3 regions of the Bradyrhizobium sp. MI1.3 genome follow, and region 3 is predicted to be linked to each of the others. Evidence: predicted binding sites of a transcription regulator. Region 3 holds the regulator's gene; each other region holds the start of a gene.
What was found. The regulator LexA, encoded in region 3, represses DNA repair genes until DNA is damaged. The targets are predictions, from matches to a motif close to TGTTCNNNNTGTGTTCNG.
Positions count from the first base shown of each region.

Region 1 (10,089 bases), on a different contig from region 3:
GCGGATCTCCTTGAGGATGCGGCCGGCGATCTCGTTCTGCTGGGTGTTCAGCGCATCCGGCACGGTCTCGAACCACGCGCCGGCGCCCTTCACCGACATCTCGGAGATGTCGCCGATATGCTTGCCGCCGATCTTGACGCAGAGCGCCTCGGGCTTGAGCCGAAAGCCGTGGCACGCCTCGCAGGGCACGTCGTGGAAATACTTCGCGAGCTCCTCGCGCGCCCACTCGCTCTCGGTCTCGCGATAGCGGCGGTTGATGTTGGTGATGACGCCCTCGAACGGCTTCTTGGTGTCGTAGGAGCGGACGCCGTCCTCGTAGGAGAACTTGATCTCGTCCTCTCCGGAGCCATGCAGGATCGCGTTCTGCGTCTTCTTGGGCAGATCCTTCCATTTGGTGGTCAGCGTGAACTTGTAATGCTTGCCGAGCGCCGTCAGCGTCTGAATGTAATAGGGCGACGAGGACTTGGCCCAGGGCGCGATCGCGCCCTTGCCGATGGCGAGCTCCTTGTCGGGGATGACGAGGTCCTCGTCGACATGCTGCTCGACGCCGAGGCCACCGCAGGCGGGGCAGGCGCCATAGGGATTGTTGAACGAGAACAGCCGGGGCTCGATCTCGGGGATGGTGAAGCCGGAGACCGGACAGGCGAACTTTTCCGAGAACAGCATACGCTCGGGTCCGCTCTTGTCGTGGATCTTTGCGGTCTTCTTTTTCTCTTCCGCGGGTGCTGTCGCAGCCGGCGCGTCCGCGAATTCGATGACGGCGAGGCCCTCGGCGAGCTTCAGCGCGGTCTCGAAGCTTTCGGCGAGGCGTTGGCCGATGTCGGGGCGCACCACGATGCGGTCGACGACGACGTCGATGTCGTGCGGGAATTTCTTGTCGAGCACAGGGGCTTCCGCGAGCTCATGGAAGGCGCTGTCGATCTTGACGCGCTGAAAGCCCTTCTTGAGCCATTCGGCGAGCTCTTTGCGGTACTCGCCCTTGCGGCCGCGCACGACCGGCGCGAGCAGATAGAGCCGGGAGCCCTCCGGCAGCGCCAGCACGCGGTCGACCATCTGCGAGACGGTCTGGCTCTCGATCGGCAGGCCGGTGGCGGGCGAATAGGGCACGCCGACGCGCGCCCACAGCAGGCGCATATAGTCGTAGATTTCGGTCACCGTGCCGACGGTGGAGCGCGGGTTTTTCGATGTCGTCTTCTGCTCGATCGAGATCGCCGGCGACAGGCCGTCGATCTGGTCGACGTCGGGCTTCTGCATCATCTCCAGGAACTGGCGGGCATAAGCCGATAGCGATTCGACGTAGCGGCGCTGGCCCTCGGCATAGATGGTGTCGAACGCGAGGGAGGATTTGCCGGAGCCTGACAGCCCCGTGAACACGACGAGCTTGTCGCGCGGAATTTCGACATCGACGTTCTTGAGGTTGTGCTCGCGCGCGCCACGGATCGTAATCGCGCGCAGGTGTGCTCCCGCGTTCTGTTGTTGGCGCTTCGCCTTGATCACTTCATCCATCCTGGTGGTCCTCAGGGAATCCAAAAGCGCGCGATCGCGCCAACTTGAAAGGCGCGCATCGCCCGGAACCGGGATCGGCGCCGATGGGTAAGTAAGCGAACGTAGGAAGAACAGGGACGGATTTCCAGTGGCGTTTGCGAATCGTCAACGGATTGTTGGCGCGCTGGCGGCATCTGGCAGGAGCACGGCTTGCGGAACTGCGCGTGACCGGTCCCGTTCAAACAAAAAGGCCGGCGCGAGGCCGGCCTTTCGTAACACGATGGCGTCGATAGCGAAGATCAGTACTTCGCGACGATCGGGCCCCCGAAGTGATAGTTCACGCCGACCTGCACGGTGTGAAACTCGAGCGTGCCGGTGGGCAGGGCGCCCGAGAAGTAGGTCTCGCCGCCGAGGCTGCGAAAGAGGTACTCGCCCTTGACCGACCACTGCGGAGCGAAGAACGCTTCGACGCCCGCACCGACGGTCCAGCCGGAGTGCCACTTGCTGTCGGAAGCGGTCACGCCGAGCGCGCTGATGCTGAGCTTGTTGTCGATCCAGGCGTAACCACCGGTGCCGTAGAACAGGACGTTGTTGACGGCGTAGCCGATGCGGCCGCGCACGGTGCCCATCGCATCGGTCTTCGAGCTGAGGGTGGTGCTGACGAGGCCGAAGCCGGGGACGGCAACGGGGCCGGTGACCGAGGCGCTGACGTCAGCCCAGGAACCATCGGCCTCGATGCCGAACACGACATTGCCGGTCTGCCAGTTGTAGCCGGCAGTACCGCCGACGAAGCCGCCCTTCATCTTCGGGTCGGTCGAGGAATTTTCCCAGGCGCCGCCACCGACGATACCGAGGTAGAAGCCGGTCCAGTTGTAGACCGAAGCCATGGCCACCGGAGCCTTGGTGTAGGGGCGCGCCGCCAGATCAGCGGCCGAAGCCGGGGCAGCGAGTGCGAACAAACAGGCCGAAGCCAACAAAACCTTTTTCATTTTCAACTAATCCCAGTCCCAGTTTCTGATTTTGCCTTCCACGATAGGGAAGGGCATCGGACTCATTTGCCCAACTGAGGCCGTACTTACACCATTGAAGCCGCAAGTTGTGTCACTGGAAAGCCACAGCGGCCTAAAAATGGTGCGATTACTGACCTTTGGTCCCCATGGGAACAGCAACGAAAAAGGCCGGCGCGAGGCCGGCCTTGCTGTGATGGATGTCAGTTCGATCAGTACCTCGCGATGACCGGACCGCCCCAGCGATAGTTCAAGCGGACGAGGCCCATGTCGACGTCCTGGCGAATCCGGTCGCTGCCGAAAACCGCACCCGCGGGCGTTGTGAAGCCGATCGTGCGATCGCCAAGGAAGATGTGGTCGTATTCAAAGCCCAGCGACCAGTTGGGAGCGAAGCCGAACTCCAGACCGGCCCCGACCGTGCCACCCCAGCGAGTCTCCCGCGCCGAGGCCAGCAGCGCGCCCGCGCCGGGCGTGCCCGCAGCAGCGTAGATGTCGTATTTGTCGCCGACGACGGCGGCGCCGCCCTTCACGTAAAGCAGCACGTTGTTCCAGGCGTAACCGATCTGACCGGTGATGAGCCCGAAAGAGTCGATGCGGGAACGGTTGCGATCACCCGTGACCAGGGCGGTGCCGGGGAAAAGTGTGCTCACGTTGTCGCCCCGGAAATCGGCCCAGTTGCCTTGGCCTTCGAGGCCGAACACCCAATTGGTGGACTGCCAGCGATAGCCGATCTGGCCACCGACCGTGCCGCCGACCGCGTTATGGCAGCCTTCCCCGACCAAAACGCCGGTCGCGGGCGTGACGAAGTCCCAGCACGTGTGGCTCGAGCCACCGCCGCCGTTGATGCCGATGTAGAAGCCGCTCCAATCGTAGATGGTGGCAATCGCCGGCGCCGGAGCCTTGGTGTAGGGACGCGCGGCAAGATCCGCCGCGCTCGCGGGAGCCGACAGGCCCATCGCCACTGCACTGATTGCACCAATAAGAAGCTTATTCATTGCCAGTCTCCCCAGGTTCGTCCGCTTCTTTCTTCCCCGAAGCGGTTGATCAGGCACGAGGGCCCATATGATTTAAGTCCGAGGAAACCGTAGCTCTACGGAGCGGCAAAGTCCGTCTCCGAAATGCAACAAGAACGGGGCCGTGCGAGGACCCACAACTTGCTGAATGTTAAGTTCTTTCCTTCGCTTTTGGGAACCTACAAAGGTTCCAATCGACGCGTGCCTTCCCGCAGTACATTGGCCGATCGACGCCACATATTCGATGCGGAAGTTCGCCAAGAACAAATCTGGAACAAGCCGGAGGTCGATGCTATATGTGGGGATAACCGGAGGGGCGACGGACTGATCGTCGTCCGCAGGCGTTCGGCGAGCGTATAGGGTCGCCTCAACAGGCACGGCGGAACGCGGGGAGCGGACCGGCCTTCTTGAATTCAGTGGCATTCGGAGCGGAGAGCGGAGATGGCGGGAAGCGTCAACAAGGTCATTCTGGTTGGAAATCTCGGCAAGGATCCTGAAATCCGCCGCACCCAGGACGGGCGGCCGATCGCCAATCTGAGCGTCGCCACCTCGGAGACCTGGCGCGACAAGGCGACCGGCGAGCGCAAGGAAAAGACCGAGTGGCACCGCGTCGTGATCTTCAATGAAGGGCTCTGCAAGGTCGCCGAACAGTATCTGAAGAAGGGCGCCAAGATTTACGTCGAGGGTGCGCTCCAGACCCGCAAATGGACCGACCAGAGCGGCGTCGAAAAGTACTCGACCGAAGTCGTGCTGCAGGGCTTCAACTCCACCCTGACGATGCTGGACGGCCGTAGTGGCGGCGGGGGAGGCGGCAGCTTCGGCGACGAGCCGGGCGGCGATTTCGGCTCCTCCGGTCCGGTCAGCAGCGCGCCGCGGCGACCCGTTGCCGCCGGCGGCGGTGGCCGCAACAGCGACATGGACGACGACATCCCGTTCTGAGCGATTCCGTTCTGAGAACGAGGCATATCGATGCGGAGGCGCCGGCCGCGTGGGCGGCGCTTCTCATCTCGTGTCAAAAAATCCCACTAATCGGCAGGACGGGCTCGGGATTTCCGGGCCCGCTTCATGTTTGGGGTGAGCTCGGATTGCGGCTTGGCAAACGCGCTGACGGGGCAAGCTCGCCGGTCGGTTTTCCACGTGTTACCGGCGATTTTGCAAGGCCGATGCGGGGGCTGCCCGAGGCACCGCTCGCAAGGGCTTAAGTTGTTGGAAAAATAGGCGGAAAAAGCGCTTCCCAGATCGCCGCGAGGGTGGTTATCAGAGGCTCGATGCGCTATATGATTCCCAGATAAAACCTCATCGGATTTCCCCTTGGCTGACGACGACGACAAGCCCGGCGACCAGCCGGCGCAACCCTCGGATATTCGCCCCGTCTCCATCTTCGAGGAGATGAAGAAGTCCTATCTCGACTACGCCATGAGCGTGATTGTGGCGCGTGCGCTGCCTGACGCCCGCGACGGCCTGAAGCCGGTGCATCGGCGCATCCTGTACTCGATGAACGAGCAGGGGCACACGCCGGACAAGAAGTACGTCAAGTCCGCCCGCGTGGTCGGTGACGTCATCGGTAAATATCATCCGCATGGCGACCAGTCGATCTACGACGCCATGGTCCGGATGGCGCAGGACTTCTCCATGCGCGTGCCGCTGATCGACGGTCAGGGCAATTTCGGCTCGGTCGACGGCGATCCTCCGGCTGCCTATCGTTATACTGAAGCCCGATTGACGAAGGTGGCGCTGGCTCTGCTGGCCGACATCGACAAGGACACGGTCGACTTCCAGCCGAACTACGACAACAACGAGACCGAACCGTCGGTCTTGCCGGCCAAGTTCCCGAACCTGCTCGTCAACGGCGCCGGCGGCATCGCAGTCGGCATGGCGACCAACATCCCGCCGCACAATCTCGGCGAAGTCATCGACGCCTGCGTCGCGCTGATCGACAACCCCGCGCTCACCATCGACGAGCTCATCAACATCGTGCCGGGACCGGATTTCCCGACCGGCGGCGTCATCCTCGGACGGCAGGGCATCCGCGCCGCCTATCACCTCGGGCGCGGCTCGGTCATGATGCGCGGCAAGGTCGCGATCGAGACCATCCGCAAGGAGCGCGAGGCGATCATCATCAGCGAGATTCCCTACCAGGTGAACAAGGCGACGATGGTCGAGCGCATCGCCGAGCTGGTCAAGGAAAAGAAGATCGAAGGCATCGGCGACCTGCGCGACGAATCGGATCGCGACGGCTACCGCGTCGTCATCGAACTGAAGCGCGACGCCGTGCCGGATGTGGTGCTGAATCAGCTCTACAGGTTCACGCCGCTGCAGACGAGCTTCGGCGTCAACATGGTGGCGCTCGACAGCGGCCGTCCGCGGATCATGCATCTGAAGGACCTGCTGGCGATCTTCGTCGACTTCCGCGAGCGCGTCGTCACGCGGCGCACCAAGTTCCTGCTCGCCAAGGCCCGTGATCGCGCCCATATCCTGGTCGGTCTGGCGATCGCGGTCGCCAATATCGACGAGATGATCCGCGTCATCCGGACCTCGCCCGACCCGACCACCGCCCGCGACACCCTGATGTCGCGCGACTGGCCGGCCCGGGACGTCGAGGACATGCTGACGCTGATCGACGATCCGCGCCACCGCATCAGCGAGAACGGTACGATCCGGCTGTCGATGGAGCAGGCGAGGGCCATTCTCGATTTGCGCCTGCAACGCCTCACCGCACTCGGCCGTGACGAAATCCGCGAGGAACTCGACAAGCTCGCCGGCGAAATCGCCGACTATCTCGACATCCTGCGCTCGCGCGACCGCGTGCTTGAAATCATCAAGTCCGAGCTCGCCGAGGTAAAGGCCGAGTTCGCGACCCCGCGCCGCACCGTCATCATCGAGCAGGAAGGCGAGGTCGAGGACGAGGACCTGATCCAGCGCGAGGACATGGTCGTCACCGTCTCGCACGCCGGCTACGTCAAGCGCGTGCCGCTGTCGGCCTACCGTGCCCAGCGCCGCGGCGGCAAGGGCCGCGCCGGCATGCAGACCCGCGACGAGGATTTTGTCAGCCGGCTGTTCGTGGCGTCCACGCATACTCCGATGCTGTTCTTCTCCTCGCGCGGCCAGGTCTACAAGATCAAGGTCTGGCGCCTGCCGATGGCCGCGCCGAACGCGCGCGGCAAGGCGCTGATCAACATCCTGCCGCTGGAGCAGGGCGAGCGCATCACCACCATCATGCCGCTGCCGGAGGACGAGTCCACCTGGGGCAATCTCGACGTGATGTTCGCCACGACAGGCGGCAACGTCCGGCGCAACAAGCTGTCCGACTTCGTCGACGTCCGCCGCTCCGGCATCATCGCGATGAAGCTCGACGACAACGAAGCTATCGTCGACGTGCAGATCTGCACCGAGCACGACGACGTGCTTTTGACCGGCGCCGGCGGCCAGTGCATCCGCTTCCCCGTGACCGACGTGCGCGTGTTCACCGGGCGCACCTCGATGGGCGTGCGCGGCATTGCGCTTGCCGAGGGCGACAAGGTGATTTCGCTAGCGATCCTGCGCCACGTCGAGACGACGTCCGACGAGCGCTCGGCGTATCTGAAGATGCGTCGTGCGGTTGCCGGCGAAGCTGCGGCCGAGGAGCCGGCGGCGGACGCCGAGGCCGAGGAGACCTCCGGCAGCTTCCAGCTGGCTCAGGAGCGCTATGTCGAAATGTCGGCGGCCGAGCAGGTCGTGCTGACCGTCTCCGTCAACGGCTACGGCAAGCGGACCTCGTCCTACGAGTACCGCACCACGGGCCGCGGCGGCAAAGGCATCGTGGCCATGAGCGTCAACAACCGCAACGGCAACCTGGTGGCGTCGTTCCCCGTGGAAGACGCCGATCAAATCATGCTGGTCACCGACAAGGGCCAGCTGATCCGCTGCCCGGTCGAAGGCATCCGCGTGGCCGGCCGCTCAACCCAGGGCGTGATCGTGTTCGACACCGCCGAGGACGAACACGTCGTCTCGGTCGAGCACATCACGGAAGAGGCCGAGAGCGGAAACGGGGCGAATGGGGAGTCGAACGGGGAGTGATGCGTCACCCCTCGTAGCCCGGATGGAGCGCAAGCGAAATCCGGGTTCTTCATTCGAACGGCTGTCCCGGATTGCACTTCCGCCTTCGCTCTCCGAGCTACGGCGGACAAGTCGCTCCATCCGGGCTACGAATTGCGCTAAATCTCCAGCTCCGTGCCGAACTCCACCACCTGCTTGGTCGGCACGCCGAAGAACGCGGCGGAGCGTTCGGCGTTGCGCTGCAGGAAGGCGAACACGGTTTCGCGCCAGACCCACATGCCCGGCACGTCCTCGCGCGGGATGATGGTCTCGCGGCCGACGTAATAGGTGATGTCGGAGAGGTCGATGCCGGGCAGCTTGCCGTGGCGGCAGGCGAAGGTCAGCCCTTCGTAGATCGTCGGGTTCTGCATGAACCCGTAATGCAGAACGACGCGGGTAATGCCGGGAATGATTTCGATCACCTCGATGCGGTCTTCGTCGTCGATGTGAGGAAGCTCCTCGATCAGCACGGTGACCAGGACGATGCGCTCGTGCAGCACGTGGTTGTGCTTGACGAACTGGGTCAGCGCCAGCGGCACGCCGCGCGGCGCCGACGCCAGGAACACGGCGGTGCCGGGCAGCCTGGCGCTGCACTTGTTGACCGCGGTTTCGATCAGATCCTCCTCGGGCTGGCGCAGCTTCGCGCGTGCCGCTTCGACGAGCTTCACGCCGCTGCGCCAGGTCAGCATCAGGAAAGCGACGAAGCCCGCGAGCATCAGCGGAAACCAGCCGCCCTCGAACAGCTTGATCGAATTGGCCGAGAAGAAGATCACGTCGATCACGAAGAAGAAGCCGTTCACGGCCACCACCAGCCACGGCGAATAGCCCCACTGGATCGCGACCAGGGCAGCGAGCAGCGTGGTGATCGCCATCAACAGCGACACCGCGATGCCGTAGGCGCCGGCCAGCGCCTCCGAGCTGCCGAAGCTCAGCACGGCGCCGAGCGTTGCGGCGGCGAGCAGCCAGTTCACCAACGGCACGTAGATCTGGCCGATCGCTGCGCTCGTGGTGTGACGGATCTGCATGCGCGGCAGGAAACCGAGCTGAATCGACTGCTGCGTCAGCGAGAACACGCCCGAGATGATGGCCTGCGAGGCGATCACGGTCGCGACCGCCGAGAACGCGACCAGCGGATAGTGCAGGGCGTCGGGGCAGAGTTGGAAGAACGGATTCTCGATCATGGAGGGGTCGGTGATCAGCAGCGCGGCCTGGCCGAAATAGTTCAGCACCAGCGCGGGCAGGCAGATCGCGAACCAGGCCAGCCGGATCGGCAGGCGGCCGAAATGCCCCATGTCAGCATACATGGCTTCGCCGCCGGTCACCGCGAGGAAGGCGGCCCCCAGGATCGCGAAGGAGACATGAAAATCCTGGTGGATCAGGAAGTCGAACGCATAGAGCGGGCTCAGCGCCGCCAGCACCGCCGGCGCCTTGACGATGCCGTGGATGCCGAGCGCTGCCAGCACGAAGAACCAGGCCAGCATCACCGGTCCGAAGATGCGGCCGATGAAGCCGGTGCCCTGCTTCTGCATCATGAACAGTCCGATCAGGATGACGACGGTCACGGGCACCACCGCCGGCGCGAGCGAGGGTGCGTCGACCTTCAGACCTTCGATGGCTGACAGCACCGAGATCGCCGGCGTGATCGCCCCGTCGCCGTAGAGCAGGGCGGCGCCGACGAGGCCGACGACCAGCAGATGCGCGCGCCAAGTACCGGGTTGGGCGTTGCGGGCATGCAGCAAGGCCAGCAGGGCGACGATGCCGCCTTCGCCGCGGTTGTCAGCGCGCAAAATCAACAGCGCATATTTCAGCGAGATGATCAGCAACAGCGCCCAGAGGATCAACGAGGCAACGCCCAGAACGGCATCGTTCGTCAATGTGCCGCCGTGGGCGGCGGCCTTGGCGGCTTCCTTGAGGGCGTAGAGGGGACTGGTGCCGATATCGCCATAGACCACCCCGAGGGCGCCCATGGTCATTGCAAGCGGCAGTGGATCAGGTTGATGGCCGGAGGCGACTGCAGGCGTACTGGACAATGGCGACCCCTCGATGGGATCGCGGCCGACGGGTCATTCCGGCGGGCGCGAGCATCGGGCAGTCTGCGACGGGACGTCGCAAATATCCATGGGGTTTATCTATGGGATTTGTCGCTACCTGACGCGAAACTGACAGACGCCGCTACGGAGTGCGGTTTGCGGTCACGAGGCGAGCCTCGCGGATGTCGGCTTTGGTGCCGGCCTGGCGAAGGCAGGACGCCTCGAAATTCGGCCAGGCCTGCTGCGAGCAGTCCTTGCCGATGGTGCGGATGTCGAGCCGGTCGCTCTTGGCGAGCGGTTGCGGCACGCTCGCTTCGACGGTGGGGGCGAAGCCGGGCAGGAGGGTGAGAGCGGCAGCAACACACCCAGAGATGGCGATCGCCGAAAGAGCTTTGATCATGACAGTCCCCTGTGATGCGGCCGCTACGCCCAGTGTGCGGCCCGTCGTTCGTTGGCCGGATTAGTAACCATGGCCAGTTT
Region 1 covers NZ_JBVVPQ010000004.1:170,696-180,784, reverse strand. Annotated here, with positions in the region: gene uvrA (excinuclease ABC subunit UvrA) at 1-1,506, opposite strand, end outside; gene AC0L3A_RS04265 (outer membrane protein) at 1,785-2,474, opposite strand; gene AC0L3A_RS04260 (outer membrane protein) at 2,705-3,487, opposite strand; gene AC0L3A_RS04255 (single-stranded DNA-binding protein) at 3,947-4,444, shown strand; gene gyrA (DNA gyrase subunit A) at 4,817-7,561, shown strand; gene AC0L3A_RS04245 (potassium transporter Kup) at 7,699-9,552, opposite strand; gene AC0L3A_RS04240 (hypothetical protein) at 9,752-10,009, opposite strand.
Region 1: AC0L3A_RS04255 (single-stranded DNA-binding protein) is a predicted target of LexA. The motif match lies at 3,765-3,782, and genes of this name have one in related genera.

Region 2 (10,089 bases), on a different contig from region 3:
GCGGGGATGTGGGTCATGGCAATGATAAAGCAACCGCTATGCCACCGCGTTCCTTCCCGGCCTGCACCACGTGCAGGGCTGCCGCTCCCAAGCCCGCTTTGACTCAATGCGTGGTGAACGGCGGCGGTGCGTCGGGCGCCACGTCGAAAGCGCCGAGATGGAATTCCTCGCCGATGGACGCGTCCGGCTCGGAATGCTGCGCCATCAGCGTGAACGCTGCCTGCGGGTATTGCTTCCAGATATCGAGATCGCCGGCGGTGATGGTGAGCCAGCCGAAGGTGTACATGTAGCGTCCCGGCTCGGTGACCCGGCCGACCTTGTCCCAGGTGATCTTATCGACCGTGATCTTGTCGACTGCCATTCGGTCCCCCGATCGCAAGTCTGCAAATGATGCCCGGCACGAGGCGCGGACCTTCAAAAGCTTATCTCGAAATAGGGCTGCGATAGGGCGGCGAGGCCGGCGGTTCAGGCCGATTGCAGCATGGGCGAGCGGACGATCAGCCGGACGACGTCGTCCCGCGACTGCTTTTCCGCGAATTTGACAGCAAAGCCGTTTTCGAATTTGCGGATCACGCGCCCGACACAAGCGCCGACCGCAAGCGGAGTTCCCACTGGCGGATCGTATTCGCAGGATATGGCGACACCGGCCGTGGAGACGTCGATGATGAAGCAGGCATGGGTGTTGCCGTCGGCGAGCGTCAGGAAGGTGTGCGCGACCTGCGGAACGAAGCGCGCGTCATTCCGCAGCTCCTGGACACTGGCGTCCTTTTGCTTCTTCTCGAGCCAGGTCAGCTTTTCCGACATCCAGGCGCGCCGGGCCCGCGTCATGTCGAGCTCCATCAGGAAGCCCGATTTCAGCGTCGCGCTGATGGTGCACTGGAATTCGCCAAAGTCCTGGAAGTAGGAGGTCACGCGCTCGCCGACTTTGCCGACCACGGGAACGTCGACCATCATGCGGAACGGCGAGACGCGGCTGGTGCGGCAGGCGAAGGTCCGGAGCTTGCCCTCGCAATCGTACCAACGCGGCAGCGAGTAGCTGCCACTCACGGTGACTTGCACGGCACGCTGTCTGAGGAATTCTGCGACGGACATGGGCGCCAATCGTGGTTCGGAGGGTTCCGTAGTTCCACGGTAGCAATCAAATTCTAAGCAAATGATACCGGCGCTCACGAGCAGGGGTAAATTTTTGGTAAATGCGCCGGTCGAGACAGGCGGCATAGCGCCGCGATTATCAGTCCCGTGACCTCACGATCGCGTCATCCGAGCAGCACCAGCAGGGCCAGCACGCCAAGGGCCATGACGAGCTTGATCGTCGCGCAGGCCACGCTGCTCGGTCTTCTCTCAAATCCGAACCACGGCAATGAATGCTGCATCGCGCGCGTTGCGACTGCTTCGACGATGGCGAACAAAAGAGCGATTCCGGCGAGGAAGGACCACGATGTATCCGGAAGCATCCATGTCGAGAGCGACGCGGGAACGGACGCTTTCAGCGATGCCAGCAGCGCGAACCATCCGAACAGGGATACGAAGCCCTTGATGATTTCGGGCCCGATCGTGCCGGGCTCGATACGGATGCCGATCTTTCCAAGAGCGAGTTCGATGCGCTCGCCATCGCTGAAGAAGAGGAAGGCGCCGAGGTAGAGCGGAACGCGCGACTGAAACAGGAGTGCGATGATGCCGAACAGCACGGCGTAGCCGTAGGCGTCAGCGAGAATGTTCGTGCCGGCCGTAGGCGACGGCGCAGCCGTGGCCCGAGACAGCGATCTGGCGCGCGCCATGTGCTCCAGCATTCTGGCGCGCCGTTCCGGCGCGTAGGCTGCCGTCCGGTGGATCCATGGCGGCGGCGCCGGCGAGGCAATCCCGGCCTGGTCGTCCGAGGGAGATTTATGCTGCGCCATGGGCCTGCATCTGGTTCCGTCTGGACATTGGTCGGAGGCGAGGGGGAAGGAGGTTCATTGCGAGGGCGGCAGATTTCGCCGCGTCATCCAAACGTCCGGATGATGGCGCTCCCTAGCGGAATCGAACCGCTCTCTCCACCGTGAAAGGGTGGCGTCCTAACCGATAGACGAAGGGAGCAAACCCAGGGCCCCGCCGCTTTTCGCGGCACGGCCGCTGGCCGCCCGAGTCATGCCCGGCGGCTGCAGCGGGCGAACCTATAATGGCCTTTGGCGCCCTGGGCAAGCCGTTCGGGAACGGTCTTTTGGCACCGGTGGATAGCCTCCCGCCCCAGGATCAGTCGGGGCAAATTCAACGGTTTCTTAGGTTCCCTGAGCTAGCGCTGGACGGGGAGAATTTAAGCCGATGCCACCGCCCAAGAAGCGCGCAGCCCGCAAGTCGCTGTCGCAGCATGCCTGGATCACGCTCGAGGGCGGGTTCGCGGCGCGGCAATGCCTGGTCCAGGACATCTCCGCCACGGGCGCCAAGATCACGCTGGACGAGGATGCGAGCCAGCTCCCGGGCGTGATCCGGATGGCATTCGCACGCGATGCGCGGACCGGGCGGAGCTGCCAGGTGGTGTGGCGCCGCGGCAAATCGGCCGGCATCAAGTTCATCTGAAGCGACCCCCGATGGCGCGCGGCGCCGGTCCGGGCTAGAACGGCCCGCATGCGTGCGCCGCTCCTCATCCTGATCTCGTTGCTGACGACGTCCGCGGCCGCGGCGGAAGCCTTGCGTCTCCCGCCTGCGGAGCGCCCACAGGCCGGCAAGGACTTGCCGCTGAAGGGTGCCGGCGGGAGCGCGAAAGCGGGCTCTTGCGCCGCCTATGGCCGCGGCTTCCATCTGGTCGAGAGCACCGGCACCTGCGTCAAGATCGGCGGCTCGATCAGCATCGAGACCACGGTCAGGCGCTGACGTCGATGCCGCCGGACATCATGCGGCCCGAGATCATCGTCCCGTTCGTGATGTATTGCGCGCTGCTGTGGTGGGTCGGCCGCGGCCTGAGCTGGACCGCGCGGCTCGCCACCGCGGCCGTCACGCTCGTGCTGATTTTCTGCGTGCTGCTGTTCGAGCGCGGCTGGCCTTAAACAAAAAACGCGAAAACAACCCCATGCACAGTAGCCGCCACCTCCCGGCGGCGCGCGGCGAAGTGCGGATTCATCGTGCTCTCAACGGAGTTTAGGCCGCATCACCGCTCACGACATCGGCGGTGCCACAAATTGCGCAAAACCGGGCCGTTTGCCGAGCTCGGCGAGCCAGCGCGTCAGATGCGGCTGCGCGGGCCGGGTGATGCCCTCGACGCCGAGCCAGCGCCGCGCATAGGCGCCGATCGCAATGTCGGCGAGGGTGAACGCATCGCCGTCCATGAACGGACGCGTGGAGAGCAGACGGTCGGCGATGGCCCAGACCTCGGCGGCGGCATCCGCATCCTTCTGCAGCTGGATCATGTCGCGCTCGGCGGGCGGCGTGCGCACGAGGCCCCAGAACACCGGGCGGTCGACCGGCTGCACCATCGACAGCGTCCAGTCGAGCCAGCGGTCGACGCTGGCGCGCAGCTTCGGCGCCTCGGGATAGATTTGCGTGCCGCGCCCGTGCGCGAGGCAGAGATAGCGCATGATCGAATTGGATTCCCACAGCGTGAAGTCGCCCTCGACCAGCGTCGGGATCCGCGCATTGGGGTTCATCGCGAGATAGTCGGCCTCGCGGGTCTTGCCGAAGGCCATGCCGGCGTCGATGCGCTCGTAAGCCAGGCCGAGCTCGGCGAGGCACCACAGCACCTTCTGCACGTTGACCGAATTGGCGCGGCCCCAGATCGTCAGCTTTTGGTCCGGCACATCATCCTCCCCAAGCTTTTCTTGGTGTCGTAGCCCGGATGGAACGAAGCGCAATCCGGGGTGCTTCGGCAGCGTCAGTCCCGGACGACGCGTGCGCTCCACCCGACAAGCGCGGGTGATAGCGGAATCCACTGCGGCGAGCGACGCGCGATTGCGCCGATCCTCTCATGCAAAAGGTCCGCATGCAAAAAGCTCCGCCTGAGGCGGAGCTTTCGTGCAGGGTCAAGTTGGTCAGGCGATCAGCGGCCGAAGAACAGCCATAGCAAGATGATCACCGGGATCGGCACACCCAGCATCCACAACAAAATTCCGCGTCCCATCGCGTCCTCCTCCAATTGCATTGTCGAAGAGAGAACGCTGCTGGCACGGGCTTGTTCCAGCGGCGAGCCTACCAATGGCCGGTGTTCGGCATCGACGACCACGGCTCCTGCGGCGGCTTCGGGTCGCCCTTCTGCAACAGCTCGATCGAGTGCAGATCCGGCGAGCGGACGAAGGCCATGTTGCCGTCGCGCGGCGGGCGGTTGATAGTGACGCCCGCCTTCATCAGCTTCTCGCAGGTCGCGTAGATGTCGTCGACCTCATAGGCGAGATGGCCGAAGAAGCGATCCTCGCCATATTTTTCCTCGTCCCAATTCCAGGTGAGCTCGACCAGCGGCGCGCCGCGGCTCGATGGCTGCTTCTTGAGCGCCTCGAGATCGTCCGACGAGCACAGGAACACCAGCGTGAAACGCCCCTTGTCGTTCTCGATCCGCCGCACCTCCTTGAGCCCCAACGCATCCTGGTAAAACTTCAGCGCGACATCGAGATTGCGCACGCGCAGCATGGTGTGGAGGTATCGCATGGTTGTTGCTCCCTTGAACGGATGGGGTTTTGCTTTGGGCCGAGACGGCGGAGAAGGAGATAGCAGGAAATTGGGGGGAGGGGCAAAGGGTGGGTGCACGTGTGCGTGAGGGTGAAGCCCGCTGATGAAGCAAATCAGCCGGCGACTTCAATGCACTTTCACCGCAAATCCAGTGCCGCACACGCGCCACCGGCAACGTATGCGGGCCGGTCTGCTGCCGCGGCCTATTGCGCCGCGAGGCGCTTTCCGGCCTGCTCGATCGGCGGCATGAAGAGCGATACTGCGGTGCCTTCGGGGTCACGAAACTGGAACGTCTTGTTGCCCCATGGCATCGTTTTCAGCTCATGAACCAGGGTGACCTTGTCTTTCAGGCGCTCATACTCCGCATCGATGTCTTCAACCTGAAACTCGATCACGGCGGTGCGGTTTGCGCCGGGCTCGGCACTGTTTTCTTGCCAGAGCGCGACCGTCTCGGCAGCGCCGATTGCCAGGTTGGCGCCCGGCGTTACGATCTTGGCGAACACCGGCGCGAGCCATTCGGCGGAAACTCCGGTGACCATTTCATAGAACGAGACCATGATGTTGATGTCGGAGGCGATCAGGCGAGTGGAGGCGAACTTCATGGCATGTCCTTTGGTTGACCGCAGATTTGAGCGGCATCGCGGGGCTCGTCGCACACCGCTGCTGCCACCCTGATGTCAGCAGTCACGATGCCGTGCCGAGCGCGCGAACTACGGGCATGAATTGCGATGGCAATGCTGGACTGCGCCTCAAGTGAGACACGATGATCCCGGTGAAAGGGCTGGACTGCACCGTCACCGCAATTTTAGAGTCACATGGGCAGCGCGCCAGTTCGTTCGAGGCCTAAGCCCAGCCTCCAAGGAAGACGGGCCCCGTGATGACTCAACGCTTGGGCGTCCAGGTATCGAAGTTGCCGTCCTTCTTACCGACAGCTCTGGCCTTCTCAACCGAGATGCCGTCGCGGCAGGCGATGTAGGACTGAACCTGGGCGTTGGTCCCGGCTCGCTTCGCAACCCACATGTCACGCGTGAAGCCGTTCTTTGCCATGCAATCGAGCGCATGAGGGGTGCTGTTCGAGGCGGCGTGGGCGCCGATTGTTGACAGCAGCAATGCGGAAACAGCGATAATTGTTTTCATGAAATCTCCCAATGAAGCGCCTGTACAATAGCCGCCGTAAACAAAGCTACAAGGCGCTGTTGTCAGAACGCTCAACTTTCCAGATAGTCGATCGTTGGAGACTCTTCAGGTCGCTGGAGGTCGGGGCGTCGCGCCGGTCGACCGAAGGGGGACTCAATTGCAAGCTCCCGGGAGATATTGATGCGTTTTAGAACGGCACTTTTGGTTGCTTCACTCGTGGCGCCGTGGTGTGCGGCTCCGGACACGGCAAAGGCTGCGGGCAGCATGACGCTCTGCCTGCAGGCTGGCTTCTCGCAAGCCTGCTGCAAAGCCGAGGAAGCGAAGGGCGGTTTCAACGGTGACGGTGCCGATGCCTCTGCGCGCCGCTGGAATAGTCTTGCTATGTGCAAGAGCGGGAGTGCGCAGAAGATCAAGCGCTAGAAGACGAGCCCCTTCACGCGAAGCACCTCCACAGCGCTAACCGGGCCCTCAGAACGGTGATCCAAAACCGCGGAATTTGGCCACCTCACTCACGGGTGGACAGGCTTGTTTAGCCGTTGGCAGATGAACTCCTCGCGGAGATGACGCGACTAACCGCCATGGCCAATATTCTAGGCGAGCTTCTGTTCGCACTTATCCGCTCGATTGTTGCTGGATGGGCGTATGCGCTCTGGGTCAAACTGGCGACATGGCTCGAGCCGAAAATCCAACGGCGTTGGGTGAAGGTTGCCGTAGGAGGCCTCCTCGGCCTGGCAGCCTTTTTTATGATTCCGATACTGATGGGGCTGTTGGGCCTTTGAAGACAATGAAATCCGTTCTCATCCCCGCACTGGCAATCGGGGCGCCCGTCTCGACGGTGCTGCTCGTCATGGAGCAGCTCACCGACTACTCCATCGCTGTGATGGCATGGGAGATGCCGGGCATATCCGCAGCTTATCTTTTCTGGGGAGCTGTCGGCAGTTCCGTTTTCCTGGGCATCGCCATCACTTGGGCCGTGAATGCCATCGTTTACGGGGCGCCCGCCTTCGTCGTCCTCACGGTCGTCAAGCTGGCAATTCGCGGTTCGCCGAAGTGACCTGACAATGACGGTGATGCCAGATATCTACTTCTCGAGCCCGGCCTTCTGCCGCATCGTATCGATTAGCTCTGAGGCCTCTGCCTTGGTCAGATCCTTCTTGGGCAGCTCCTTGTGGGCCTGCTCGGCGAGGGTCTTGAGGTAAGATTCCTGGGCACCGGTCATCGGGTCGTCGCCGGAGACCCAATCCTTCGGATCCTTTTGGGTGTTGTCCGCCATCTTGTTGTCAGTCACGGCGATCTCTCCTTTTCAGGTTCAATGCCGGCTGACGCCTTTTGTTCCTTATTTGTTCGTGGCTGACCCATGACGCAGCAAGGGCCGCACTTGCCCCGATTCAGCGTCGGGAGATGATCACGGAACGGCCGGCAGCGATCGGCGTCTGCGCATGAGACCTATCTTGCGACTTGCCTTGCGCCCCCAATCGAGGATCGGTGCCTCAACCGCGACATGCAAGGCGGCGGCGAGACCGATGGAGAGCAGGATGCCGGCGATGATTGTCCCGACGATCGACAGACGCCACAGTCCGTCAAAGCTGGCGATCCATTTCACCACCAGATAATGGACGATATACAGCGCGTACGAAATCTTGCCGAGCCATTGCAGGATCGGTGAGAAGGATCGTCCTTCGGTCTCGACAGCGATCACAGCATGGATCAGCAATCCCGCACCTACGCCATAGGTCAGGACGCGCGCGAACTGCGCGTCGATCGCGCCGTGCACGAAAATCCAGTACCAGCCGGCCACGAACAGGCCCGCGGAAACGGCTGGGAAGTGGCGCGAAAAGCGCAATCGTCCGCTTCTCTGGAGATAGGCGATGACAACGCCGGCACCGAATTCCAGCACCAGCGGATGAAAGTAGATCCCGAACTCAAGGCCGAAGACGAGAGCAAGAATGACCAGGCCGAATCCAGCGAACAAGATCTCGAACAGCCGGTCCGGCTTGATCGCCAAGACGACCGCGACGGCGACATAGAAGTGCAGTTCGAAAGCCAGCGACCACGCCGGCCCGAGGTACCAATTCGGATATGTCCATGCGAAGATGGTTCCGAGGTCGAGAGCGGGGCGGTCGCCCGGCGCCAGCGCGATCCAGGAAGAGCTGATAAACGCCGCCAGCAACACCAGCCAATAGAGCGGAAAAATTCGGAGGGCCCGTCTGAAAGCGAAATCCAGCGGGTTGTGTTGTGCCGTCGCCGTGGTCGCGATGATGAAGCCGGAGATCACGAAGAAGATGTCGACGCCGCTCGCGAGAATCGTCAGCGCGCCCTCGGCGAGCTCGGGGCCGACCCTATCGGGTCGCGCACTGATTGCGTGTCCGCAGACCACCGACAGCGCAGCGACCCCGCGCATCGCCTGTATACCCGCGAAGATCCGCACCAAGCCCCGCCACGTTTATTGATACGCAATCTAGGCGAGAAACCCATTAAGGAACAGTTGCGCTGATGCGATAGAATGGCTGCTGGATGCGCTGGCGATGAGACATGCATCTCAAGGCGGATACATTTTGCTGAGCCTGTCATCGAAGGCACGACCATTGACGGCGTTGCCCTGCTATGCGGGTGCTTCTCAGCGGCGCCTGAGCAAGCGCCTCATCCTTCGAGACGACCGCTTCGCGGCCCCCACAGGATGAGGCTCAGCTGCATCCGTCTCCGTTGAAGTGCTGCCGCCTACTCATTCCTCATCCTGAGGGCCCGCCGCAGGCGGGCGTCTCGAAGGATGGCCGCAGTCGAGCTTCCAGCCACATGTTTCTTCATGTGCGAGAGTCCCGCACGCGACGGCGCGTGAATCGAAAAACCGCCCCCGATTGCCGGAGGCGGTTCTCGAAAATCTGGCCAGAGAATTATCGCGACCGATATTCGCTTCGCGCGAGACGCCCTAGTGACCGGTGCCGGGCTTGGTCGTCTTTGGCGGCTTGCCGTCTTCGATCCGGCCTTCGTTGCGCAAGTCGCGACCTTCCTGGGCCTTCTTCTGGCTCTCGCGGGATTTGCCGTGTTCGTTCATCTCTTCTTTGATGAATCCGGCGCCTTCCTTCACTTTACCTTCAACGCTCATGACGATCTCCCTTGCTGGAGATGGGGCAACTCGCGGCGAGACCTGACCGTTCCGGTGCGCGCACGATTGTGAGGCGTGCATTGGCGACAGGTTCCAAAAAGATCCGCGTCATGATGGGTCATGAAATGGCCGCGCCGCCTTGTGGGAAGCGACGCGGCCGGGAAGCAAGCCGTACAGGAAACCGGCTTACTTCATGTTGCTGCGGGTCCTGGTGCCGCCCTGGTCGCTGCCGGGGCCGGAGCCGCCTTGGCCGGAGGCGTCGGGCCTCACCATTCCGCCCTTGCCCATGCCGTCATGGCTCATGCCGGTGGTGCCGCTCCTCATCGTGCCCTTGTCCGTGTTGGTCATACCGGGCTTCTGCATGTTGTCGGTCTGCGCGGCGGGGCCGGTCTGGTTCTGCGCAAAGGCGGAGCCGCACATGAGGCCGAGGGCGGCGGTCGCAATGACGAGCTTCTTCATCTCAAACTCCTGGTTGGTTGTGTGGGCCAACGGGAGCGCAGAAACCGTGTTCCTAAAACAAGGTGTTCCGGAGTGCAAAAATTCTCGTCTGCAACGAGGGTACTTTCGGTTCTGATTGACTCAGAACCGCTCCGGATTGTTGTGACGCGTTTTCTTCGCGCGAACTTGAAAACGCCCTACGCCGCAAGCCGCTGGTCGGTCGGGCCCGTCAGGTGCTTGAGCACTTCCGCATGCTCCAGGTCGGGAACCGCAATGGCCGTGTGGCTGTAGCTCGCATGGGTTCGTGAGTTTGCAATCCGGTCCAGGATCTCGCCGCCCTTGATGACGTGGAGGCCCATGCCCTCTCCGGACGGGAAGATCGCGAGCACCACGTCATAAGCCGTGATGACGGCCCGAAGCGCTTCGGCCTTGTCTTCGGCAATTTCGACGAACACGCGAACATCGGCCGCGAGTTCACGCAGCTCGTTAAAATCCAACACTGTGGGGTACTCCAACGCAACGATACTGAGAGGAGCTTGGAGGCGTTAGGTTACTGAAGTCTCAACGGCCTATGCCCAGCCACAGGTTTATCGACCAGGCGCCCCCGTCAGGCCGATAGACGCGCGGGCGTTGCCGCCTGCTCGGCGATGCGCCGGCACGGGAAGGACATCTGGAGCGGGGAGGGACGAAGCGCGCCTCGTACCCATACGGGCGTCACGCGATACACGCGTGACTTATGCGCGCTTTACTTGGCGTATCCCTGGGAGCGGAGCCACGCG
Region 2 covers NZ_JBVVPQ010000034.1:65,321-75,409, forward strand. Annotated here, with positions in the region: gene AC0L3A_RS23860 (hypothetical protein) at 104-361, opposite strand; gene AC0L3A_RS23865 (pilus assembly protein PilZ) at 466-1,092, opposite strand; gene AC0L3A_RS23870 (hypothetical protein) at 1,257-1,898, opposite strand; tRNA gene AC0L3A_RS23875 (tRNA-Glu) at 2,002-2,076, opposite strand; gene AC0L3A_RS23880 (PilZ domain-containing protein) at 2,302-2,556, shown strand; gene AC0L3A_RS23885 (hypothetical protein) at 2,605-2,850, shown strand; gene AC0L3A_RS23890 (hypothetical protein) at 2,856-3,023, shown strand; gene AC0L3A_RS23895 (glutathione S-transferase family protein) at 3,132-3,770, opposite strand; gene AC0L3A_RS23900 (hypothetical protein) at 4,010-4,192, opposite strand; gene AC0L3A_RS23905 (VOC family protein) at 4,159-4,611, opposite strand; gene AC0L3A_RS23910 (VOC family protein) at 4,836-5,234, opposite strand; gene AC0L3A_RS23915 (hypothetical protein) at 5,515-5,769, opposite strand; gene AC0L3A_RS23920 (hypothetical protein) at 5,950-6,189, shown strand; gene AC0L3A_RS23925 (hypothetical protein) at 6,306-6,548, shown strand; gene AC0L3A_RS23930 (hypothetical protein) at 6,554-6,823, shown strand; gene AC0L3A_RS23935 (DUF3072 domain-containing protein) at 6,851-7,042, opposite strand; gene AC0L3A_RS23940 (acyltransferase family protein) at 7,175-8,197, opposite strand; gene AC0L3A_RS23945 (hypothetical protein) at 8,696-8,872, opposite strand; gene AC0L3A_RS23950 (hypothetical protein) at 9,059-9,331, opposite strand; gene AC0L3A_RS23955 (hypothetical protein) at 9,508-9,810, opposite strand; gene AC0L3A_RS23960 (hypothetical protein) at 10,056-10,089, opposite strand, start outside.
Region 2: AC0L3A_RS23935 (DUF3072 domain-containing protein) is a predicted target of LexA. The motif match lies at 7,100-7,117, and genes of this name have one in related genera.

Region 3 (10,089 bases):
GGCCTGATCGAGCAGTCCGCCCGGATTGTTGCGCAGGTCCATCACATAGCCGACCAGCTTCTCCGGCGGAACGTCCTTGGAGATCGATGCGATCGCCTTCTTCAGGCCATCGGTCGTCTGCTCGTTGAACGAGGTGACGCGGATATAGCCGATGTCGCCGTTCTCGACGTGGAAGCGCACCGGGCGCACATGGATGATCTCGCGCTTGATCGCGACGTCGAGCGGGGCGTCGGCGCCCTTGCGCACGATCGTGAGCTTGGTCTGGGTCTCGACCGGCCCCTTCATCTTGTTGACGGCCTGCTCGAGCGTCATGCCCTGCACCGCATCGCCGTCGATCTTGCTGATGAGGTCGCCCGACATGATGCCGGCTTTAGACGCCGGCGTGTCGTCGATCGGCGAGACGACCTTGACGAGACCGTCCTCCATCGTGACCTCGATGCCGAGCCCGCCGAACTCGCCGGAGGTGGTCTCCTGCATCTCGGTCCAGGCCTTGTCGTTCATGTAGCGCGAGTGCGGATCGAGCGAGGTCACCATGCCGGTGATCGCGCCTTCGATCAGCTTGGCATTGTCAGGCTTCTCGACGTAGCTCGCCTTCACCCGCTCGAACACTTCGCCGAACAAATTGAGCTTGGAATAGGCGTCATCCGCGCTCGCTGCCGCCCGTGCCGCCCATACGCCGCCGTGCGGACTGGCTACCAGAAGGGTCAGACACGCTCCGGTGAGCGCGCCCAGTGGAAACAGCAGGGTTTTCCGCATGGATAGGCTGGCCTTTTTGCTTCGCGGTTCGGTGGGGCTGGGGAGCCGCCATGCAAATGGCGATCCAGCCTGCTTCTCACAATACCATTCTGGTTTCTTCAAGGCCGGGATGCCACGCCGGCGGGTACACCGTAAAAATCCCTTCGTCCGGACCTAAACTTTCGGCAACGTTGCAGGACCCGGTTGGTGCGCAGCGGGGGTCGGCCGGCCGGCCCACGCCTCGCTGCCATGCCATTTTAGGATGGTTTTGGCGCCCCGGACGGGTTAGGCGATGAGGGAAGGCTTCAAATTCTCGGGAGGATAACAATGAACGAAGCACCCCGCATCCAACCGGAAAGGAACGTCGAGCTCGGCGCCAGCACCGAGCCGTTCCAGAATCTGCATGAATTCGTCCGGAAAGCCCGCGCCAACCTCAACCAGAATGCCTGGGATTATATCGTCGGCGCGGCCGAGACCGAGACCACGATGCGTCGCAACCGCATGGCACTGGACGAGATCGCCTTTCGCCCGCGCGTGCTGCGCGATGTCCGCAAGGTCACCGGCTCGGTCGAGCAGTTCGGCCGCAAGATGCGCCTGCCGGTGGTACTCGCCCCCGTCGGCGCGCTTGAGATCTTCGATCCGGATGGTGCGGCGAGCGTGGCACGCGCCTGCGGTACTTTCGGTGCGGCGCACATGCTCAGTTCCGTGTCCGAGCCCGGCCTCGAGAAGACCGCCGAAGCTGCGCCCGACGCGCTGCGCCTCTACCAGCTCTATGTGCGCGGCGACGACGCCTTCGTTGCCGACGTCGTCAGCCGGGCCGAGAAGAACGCCTACGCCGCCTTCTGCCTGACCGTCGACACCGCTCATTACAGCCGTCGCGAACGTGACATCGCCAAGCGCTACGTTCGCGAGAGCCGCCTGCGCGCCACCGGCGGCGATTACCAGAAGGGTCTGGAGTGGCGGACGGTGAAGATGATCAAGGACAAGTTCAAGATCCCGCTGATCCTCAAGGGCATCGCGACGCCAGAGGACGCGCTGATCGCGATCGATCACGGCGTCGAATGGATCTACGTCTCCAACCATGGCGGCCGTCAGCTCGATCACGGTCGCGGCGCCATGCATGTGCTGCCCGAGATCGTCGATGCCGTGAACGGCCGCGCCAAGATCATGGTCGATGGCGGTGTCTGTCGCGGCACCGACATCGTCAAGGCGATCGCGGCGGGCGCCGACCTCGTCGGCATCGGCCGGCTGCAATGCTGGGCGCTGGCGGCGGCCGGCGAAGCCGGCGTGGCGCGCATGCTGGAGCTGCTCGAGGACGAAGTGCTGCGCTGCCTCGGCCTCTTGGGTGCGACGTCGTTCGCCGAGCTCGACAAATCCTGCCTGCACCAGGCGACCGCAACCAACGCGCCGAGTGTGTTCAGCGCGTTTCCGCTGTTCGACCACGAGCCATATCGATACTGAGTGAAAGGATGCAGGTGACATCGCTCTCTCCCGGCAGCGCGGATGCGCTCCTGTTCGATCTCGGCCGCGTAGTGCTCGATATCGATTTCTCCAAGGCAATCGCCTGCTGGGCGGGACATGCCGGCTGCAAGCCCGAAGCCATCGTCGCGCGCTATGTGCGGGACAGCGAAGCCTATCGGTTGCACGAGATGGGGAAGATCAGCGATGAGGATTATTTCGCCTCATTGCGAGCCTCGCTCGGAATCGGCATTTCGGACGCGCAGTTCCTGGAAGGCTGGAACGCGATCTTCGCCGGCGAAATGCCTGACATCGCCGAGCTGCTGCCGCGGGCAGCGAAGCAGATGCCGCTCTACGCTTTCTCCAACACCAACCGGCCGCACGTGGACCATTTCTCGAGGGAATATGCCGACCTCCTCGGCCACTTCCGAGAGCTGTATTTGTCGTCCAGCATCGGCCTGCGCAAACCGGATGCGGAGGCTTTCGACCACGTCGTTGCGGCGATCGGCGTGCCCGCCGGGCGCATCGTGTTCTTCGATGATCTTGCTGAAAACATCGAGGGAGCGCGGGCGCGCGGCTTGACGGCGGTGCATGTGACCTCGCCGCGTGACGTCGGGAACGCATTGAAGGCATTGGGCATTTGACGAGGAGTCGGTGTCGCGAAACCCACGGCGGCACCGCCCGCCGGGACCAATTTTGAGAAATTGAGGAACCCGATCACTTTGTGCATTTTTGTACAGAGTTCCGGGAACGGAATACCGCCTTCCGGACTCTTAGAGTCCGTTGGGACTTCTACGGACGGATGCATCATCGTGCTGGGCAAAACCTACCTCACCAAGCAGGCCTCTCTTCTTCTTGAATTCGCCAGGACAACTTCAGATTCGGACCTTTCCGCCAAGCTTGTGAGCAAGGCCGCCGACCTGAAATCCCAGGCCGATCCGCTGCCCGACAAAGACCAGGGAGCCAAGGCGCCCGACGTAACTCCCGGGCAGGCAGGGAGCTGATCGATGCAGCCCGGGGCGCTCGTCGTTCTCGCCTTGCCGTGATTTTCCTTGCCGTGATTTTCGTCGCTTCCATGGCCGCGCGACGCGCTTGATCCTGCCTTCCGGAACAATGTGAAGCGGCGGGATGACTGTGCCCGCTCAGCGGTTTTTGCCTCTGCGCCCGCGCTCGGCTAGAAGACGTGCGGAACATTCGCCCGAACGTGCCGAGCAGGAGTTTTCGCCGTGGCCTTGATGCCGGTTTCCGACGCGCTTGCCGCGGTGCTGGCGGGTGCAGAGCCGCTGCCGGAAGAAATGATTTCCCTCGACGAGGCCCATCATCGCGTGCTCGCGTGTGACCTCGCGGCGCGGCGCACGCAGCCGCCGCAGGCGATGTCGGCGATGGACGGCTACGCGGTGCGCGCGGCCGATGCCGCGACGATCGATTCGGAGCTCACCGTGGTCGGCGAAGTCGCGGCGGGCCGACCGTTCGCCGGGACGATCGGCGCCGGCGAGGCCGTACGGATCTTCACCGGCGGCGTCGTTCCCGGTGGCGCGGACGCCGTCGTGATCCAGGAGGACACGGTCGCCGCCGGCAAGCGGATCATGATCAAGGAAGCCGCGATCGCCGGTCGGCACATCCGCCCCGCCGGCGTCGATTTCCGCGAGGGTGACGTGCTCCTGCGCAAGGGAAGCCGTGTCACCGAGCGCGACCTCGCGCTCGCTGCCGGGATGAATCATCCGCACCTTGTCGTTTTCAGGCGTCCAAAGGTCGCGATTCTCGCCACCGGCGACGAGCTGGTGATGCCAGGCACCACGCCAGGCCACGGCCAGATCGTCTATTCCAACGGCTACGCCCTGCACGCGCTCGCCCGCAGCGAAGGCGCCGAGACGATCGACCTCGGTATTGCCGCCGATACGCTGGAGGCGACCACCGCCGGCATCCGCCGCGCCCGCGAGAGCGGCGCCGACATCCTGATCACGACCGGCGGCGCATCGGTCGGCGACCACGATCTGGTCCAGCAGGCACTGCGGGACGAAGGCATCGCGATGGCGTTCTGGAAGATCGCGATGCGGCCAGGCAAGCCGATGATGCACGGGCGACTCGGCGCAATGGGTGTGATCGGCCTGCCGGGCAATCCCGTGTCGTCCTACGTGTGCGCTTTCCTGTTCATGGTGCCGCTGATTCGCGCCCTGTCGGGCCGTTCAGTGATTCACCATCGCCGCGAACGCGCCGTGCTCGGCCGCGGCGTCGGCGCCAACGACCAGCGCGAGGACTATCTGCGCGCGCATCTGGAGGAGCGTGACGATGGCACACGCGTCGTTCTTCCCGTCAATCATCAGGACTCTTCGCTGCTTGCGAATCTCGCTGCAGCACAGGTACTTCTCGTGCGCGCACCATTCGCGCCGAAGGCCGAAGCCGGCACGGCTTGCGAAGTGTTGCGGCTCCCCGTCTGAGCACCCCCGCAACGCGCGTTCTGCGAACTTTGCTCTGTTCACGGTAAATTAAGCAGTTGCGGAACATGTATCGAACATATAGTGTCCGTTCATGATTTGTTTCGAGCATGTAGCGGCTTATTGCCGAATTCTGCGTCTCGGAATCGGACGACATCAACCGGGGGACTTTGGTCGAGATGTTAACGCGCAAACAATACGAGCTTCTGCGGTTCATCAGTGAACGTCTGAAGGAAAGCGGCGTGCCGCCCTCCTTCGACGAGATGAAGGATGCGCTCGATCTGCGCTCGAAGTCGGGCATCCATCGCCTGATCACGGCGCTCGAGGAGCGTGGCTTCATCCGACGCCTGCCCAACCGCGCCCGTGCGATTGAAGTCATCAAGCTGCCGGAGCTCCAGGCAGCCGCCGGCAGCCGCCGCGGCTTCACCCCCAGCGTCATCGAGGGCAATCTCGGCAAGGTGCGTGCGGGCTCCAGCCTGCCCGCGGACGAGGGCGAACGCCCCGTGGCGGTACCGGTGATGGGCCGCATCGCCGCCGGCACGCCGATCGAGGCGTTGCAGACACGCAGCCACACCATCAGCGTACCGCCCGACATGCTCGGCTCGGGCGAACATTACGCGCTGGAAGTGCGCGGTGATTCCATGGTTGATGCCGGCATCCTTGACGGCGACATGGCGCTGATTCAGCGCAACGAGAGCGCCGATACCGGCGACATCGTGGTGGCGCTGATCGACGACGAGGAAGCGACGCTGAAGCGCTTCCGCCGTCGCGGCGCCTCGATCGCGCTCGAGCCCGCCAACGCTGCCTATGAGGTCCGCATCCTGCCGCCCAATCGGGTGAAGATTCAGGGCAAGCTGATCGGGCTTTACCGGAAGTACTGATACCGGACGTACTTGATACCTGGAGAAGTTGGCGCCTCGCGCGCTTCCGATCGGCATCGCCGGTCAGAGATTGGAGCGGATCATCGTCCGCTCCGGCTGGATAGTCTTTCTGGTTCTGCACAGACTATCCGGCCCCTCCTCCGGCGCTGGCTACTCGCGACGCCCAAGAAGCAGCACCGAAACAGCACCGCTTCGCGGCTCGAGTGTGCGAGGAAACAGCGACGAGCGATCGAGGTCGTTGCACCAGCCGGCAATATTCGCGCATGCGCCTCCCGAATGCATCGCAACTCTCTTTGTTCCTATTGAATTCGGGAAAGATAATGTGATCGCGGCTTGCGGAAACCAGCCGCAGATTTGCCCACAACCGAGCAGAGCTTTCGTGCTTCAACTCTGATAGAGGCCTGCGCCTCGATAAGAGACGCGGGTTGCTATCCCAGCATGAGGAGCACCCGATGTGTGACTACAGCCTGCATGCCGTCGCGTCGCGCCCCGCCGAAGTCGGCGAGACGATCGTCACGACAAATTTCCGCGGCACCTCGACGCGCGGCTTCGCCTCCGCAGCCGATCCGTCTGTTGCCGTCTGCCTGCTGCCGGGAACGGAGCTCGCCTTCGCAGACGACGTCCGCTACGACAATCGCTGGATCTGGACGCGGACCATCAATTCCCGCGTGGGCAAGTTCGGCAAGATCGATCCGCACGTTCCCGACCGCCATCATGACGCGATCGAATTCCCCGACGGCAAATTTGTGCTGGTGACGCAGCTCGTCGAAGGCCAGCGCGCGACCGTGCTGCAACTGCCTGTGACCCAGTCGGTCATCGAGCGCGAGCACAAGGCGCAGATCATCGCCGACAGGCAGCCGACCGTCACGCACCTGCCGATCGGCTGAAACAGCCGCCCTCCGGCTACGAGGTCGGAGGTCAGGATTGAATTGCCATCGCCGGCCGTGGCCGGCGAGATGGTGTGGTTTGCGCCAGCGAATCCGAGCGGACGCACCGACCCGCTGCGTTGCTCCGCACCATCAGATCAATCGTCGGCCTGCAAGTCGGTCTCCGCCGGCGTTGCGTCCTTGATGCGGGGCGCGGTCGCCTTCGGCGCAAGGCTGCCGTCGAAATCACCCTCGCCGGCGCCGGCCGGCAACCAGGGGCGGCTCGTGCCTCTCGCCCTCACCGCCTGAACCACAAATCCGTCACCACGCTGCGTCAGCGCCAGTGCGCTCTGGCTGGCGAGCCGCTGCCGATCGACCACCATCGCCGCGCAATCGGGCGGCGCGGGACGCGTCGTCACCACCAGCGCGGCCCGACTGCAATCGTCGGCGAGAGCGTCGACCCGCAGTGCCAGCGCGACCAGCCTCCCGTCGATCAGTGGCGTCACGCAGCCGGATTCGTCACAGGACACGCCATCAGCCAGCGAGGCTCTGCCGGCATCGCGCGGATCGGCGTCGGCAGCGAGCCATTCCTTGAGCAGAAAGCTGTCCTTGCTGGTCCTGATCAGGTGCAGATATCCGTCCTTGCCCCGCACGGCGACGCTCGCGCCATCCCCGGCGATCAGGATGTCGGGCTGCCGCGCCGACAGTCCCCAGAGGATCGCTGCCAGCAGCACCAAGGCGCCGGACCAGCGCAGCGGCGTCCGCAACAAGCCCAGCACGATGATTCCCAGGCTCGCCGCGATCAGCGGCCCGATCCCGAACGCCGCGATGCGGCCGACGGCACCCGGCAATGCTGCGACCCAGCGCGAGACCGCGACCATCCAGTCGATGCCGATCCCCATCAGCCACCAGAACACGCTGTCCAGCCCGAACGGTGCAGCAAGCAGCCCCAACAGCCCCGCCGGCATCACCAGCGCCGAGACCACCGGCATCGCGCCGAGATTGGCCAGCACGCCGAACGGCGTGACACGGTGGAAGTGGAAAGCGGCGTAGGGTGTGGTCGCAAGTCCCGCAATCAGCGAAGCCATGAACAGCATCGCGATCTCGCGGCCGCCCCACATCGCAATGCGTGCAGTCGCCGAATGGTCCGGCGAGGCAAACAAATTCGGCATGCCGATCTGCACCAGCGCCACCAGCCCGAGCGTTGCTGCAAACGACATCTGGAAGCTCGGATGCACCAGCGCTTCCGGCGCGACCGCGAGCACGATCAGCGCGGCGACAGCAAGCGTGCGGAAGGTGATGGCGCGGCGATCGACCATCACCGCGATCAGCACTACCGCGGTCATGAAGAACGACCTTTGCGTCGCGACCTCCGCACCTGACAGCAGCAGGTAGAACGCAGCGGCGACCAGCGCGGCGGCGGCCGACCATTTCTTGATGGCAAAGCCGGCCGCCAGTCCGGGGATCAGAGCGAGCAGCGCGCGCACCGCGAAGAACACGACACCGGCCACCACGGCCATGTGATAACCGGAGATCGAGAGCACGTGGCCGAGGCCGGAGATGAACATCGCGTCGTTGACGGGCGTGGTGATCGCATCGCGCCGCCCGGTGAGCAGCGCGGTCGCGATCGCCCGGTTGTCGCCGTCGAGCGTCGCCCGGATGCGGGCATCGATCGCATCGCGCAGGCCTTGCATGAAGGCCGCGTAACGCAGCCGCAAGCCGGCGGTCTCAGGCGGCGCCGCCACCGTGATTGCGCCCATCGCGAAGCCGGAGGCGCCGATGCCCTGGAAGAACATGTCACGCGAAAAGTCGTAGCTGCCGGGCCGCACCGGCGCGAGCGGCGGCATCAGCCGCGCCTTCAGCTGAACGAAATTGCCGACCTCCGGCGCCGTGCCCTTGCGGACCGACAGGCGCACGCGCTCGAGCCTGACGTCGCTGCGCTGCGCCTCCATCGCGGTGACGCGCAGCACGAACCTGTCGGTACGCTCGCGGATGTCGCGGGCTTCGACGAAGCCCGACAACGATACCGAATAGAGCGACTTTGCCAGCACCGGGTGAGCGATGCGCGCCGTCTTCCAGGTCGCCACGGCAAAACCGGCCGCGACCGCCGCGATCATGATGGCCGGGGCGAACAGCCGGCTCCGCCGCAACAGAGCCGCGCCAAGCAGGAGCGCGATGGCGGTCGTGGCGACGATCCACAGCACCGGCTCGTGATCGGCGGAAAAATAAAGCGCGATGCCGCAGCCAAACGCTACGGGCACCCACGGCAACAGCCGCCCGGCGCCAGCCTCGGCGCGTAGCCAGGCGCGGACGGTCTCGGCCAGCGATGTCCAGAGGTCGAGGCCTGCAGGCGCGAGGCCGCCAGCGGACGCGGCGCGGCCCGCGGGCCACGTCCCCGCAATCCCCTGCGACCGTACTGGCCGGCCCGGCTCCGCCATTCCCTGCACTCGGTGATACGCAACGAAGGCCGAAGCTACCGGAACGTGCAGGCGGGCGGATAGCGGTACGGATCAGGAACGAAAGGGCGCGCCCCCTACTTTTCCTCTTCCATCGTCACCGCGACATCCGCCTTGGCCGACAGCCGGACCTTGTTGCCCTCGATGTCCGCGACGAGGCCCTTGTCGATGAAGTGATGATGCCCCTTGTGGCTGCCCTCGCCGCTGTCCTTCTTGGTCAGCTTGATGCGATTGCCTTCGACCTTGTCAACGGTGCCGATATGGACGCCGTCGGCGCCGATGACTTCCATATGCTCTGCGATGTTCTGCATGGTGGGTTCCTTGTTGGACCCACCCCAACGCGCGGGATGCACGTTCGTTCTCTCACGAGAATGACGAAGCCGTGTCCCCGCGCTCGTCAGATCAGCGGCGCCTGCGACGAAGCATGGTGATTGACGATCTTCCAGTCGCCGTCCTCGCGCACGATGACCCAGCTCATCTTGACCGAGAAATCGGGGCTTTCGCCGGCGAGATCGAACGAGATGGTTGCGGCCATGTTGATGAGGTCAGGACCTGCCTGCACCGCCCTCACGTCGGAGAACACAGCGCTCGCCTTGCGCCAGCGCGGCAGGCCGTTGAAATAGTCTGCGACGCCATCCCTGCCCCGATAGAGCTTTGGGTTGGAGCCGAAGAAGAAGGCGTTCTTCGAATACAGAGACGAGAGTGCCGCGGCGTCGAGCGTTGCGAAGCCGGCGCGCCATTTGGCGATGATGGCGGAAACGATCGCGTCGGCTTCGTCGCTCATTGTGGTCTCGCAGCCCTTTTCAGCCCTTCGCGACTTCCTTCGCGAACGTGTCGCGCAGACCAATGGTCCTGGAAAATACCGGCTTGCCGGGTGTCGAGTCGTTGTCGCGCACGAAATAGCCCTGACGCTCGAACTGCATCGGCTCGGTCGAATTGCTCTCGGCGACCGATGCTTCGACGCGGGCATCAGCTAGAATTTCCAGCGACTGCGGATTGAGATCGGCGGCGAAGTTCGAGGCGTCCGGGCTCGGGTTGGCAAACAGCTGGTTGTAGATGCGGATTTCCGCGGGCACGGATGTCGCCGCCGACAGCCAGTGCATGGTGGCCTTGACCTTGCGGCCATCGGGCGCGTTACCGCCTTTGGTCGCGGGATCGTAGGTGCAGCGCAGCTCCACCACCTCGCCGGCATCGTTCTTGATCACGCCGGTGCATTTGACGAAATAGGCGTAGCGCAGCCGCACCTCGTTGCCTGGCG
Region 3 covers NZ_JBVVPQ010000013.1:98,446-108,534, reverse strand. Annotated here, with positions in the region: gene AC0L3A_RS12405 (S41 family peptidase) at 1-756, opposite strand, end outside; gene AC0L3A_RS12400 (alpha-hydroxy acid oxidase) at 1,063-2,196, shown strand; gene AC0L3A_RS12395 (HAD family hydrolase) at 2,205-2,837, shown strand; gene AC0L3A_RS12390 (hypothetical protein) at 3,006-3,197, shown strand; gene AC0L3A_RS12385 (molybdopterin molybdotransferase MoeA) at 3,420-4,631, shown strand; gene lexA (transcriptional repressor LexA) at 4,808-5,509, shown strand; gene AC0L3A_RS12375 (hypothetical protein) at 5,962-6,396, shown strand; gene AC0L3A_RS12370 (ComEC/Rec2 family competence protein) at 6,534-8,813, opposite strand; gene AC0L3A_RS12365 (DUF2171 domain-containing protein) at 8,909-9,142, opposite strand; gene AC0L3A_RS12360 (YybH family protein) at 9,229-9,615, opposite strand; gene AC0L3A_RS12355 (glutamine--tRNA ligase/YqeY domain fusion protein) at 9,635-10,089, opposite strand, start outside.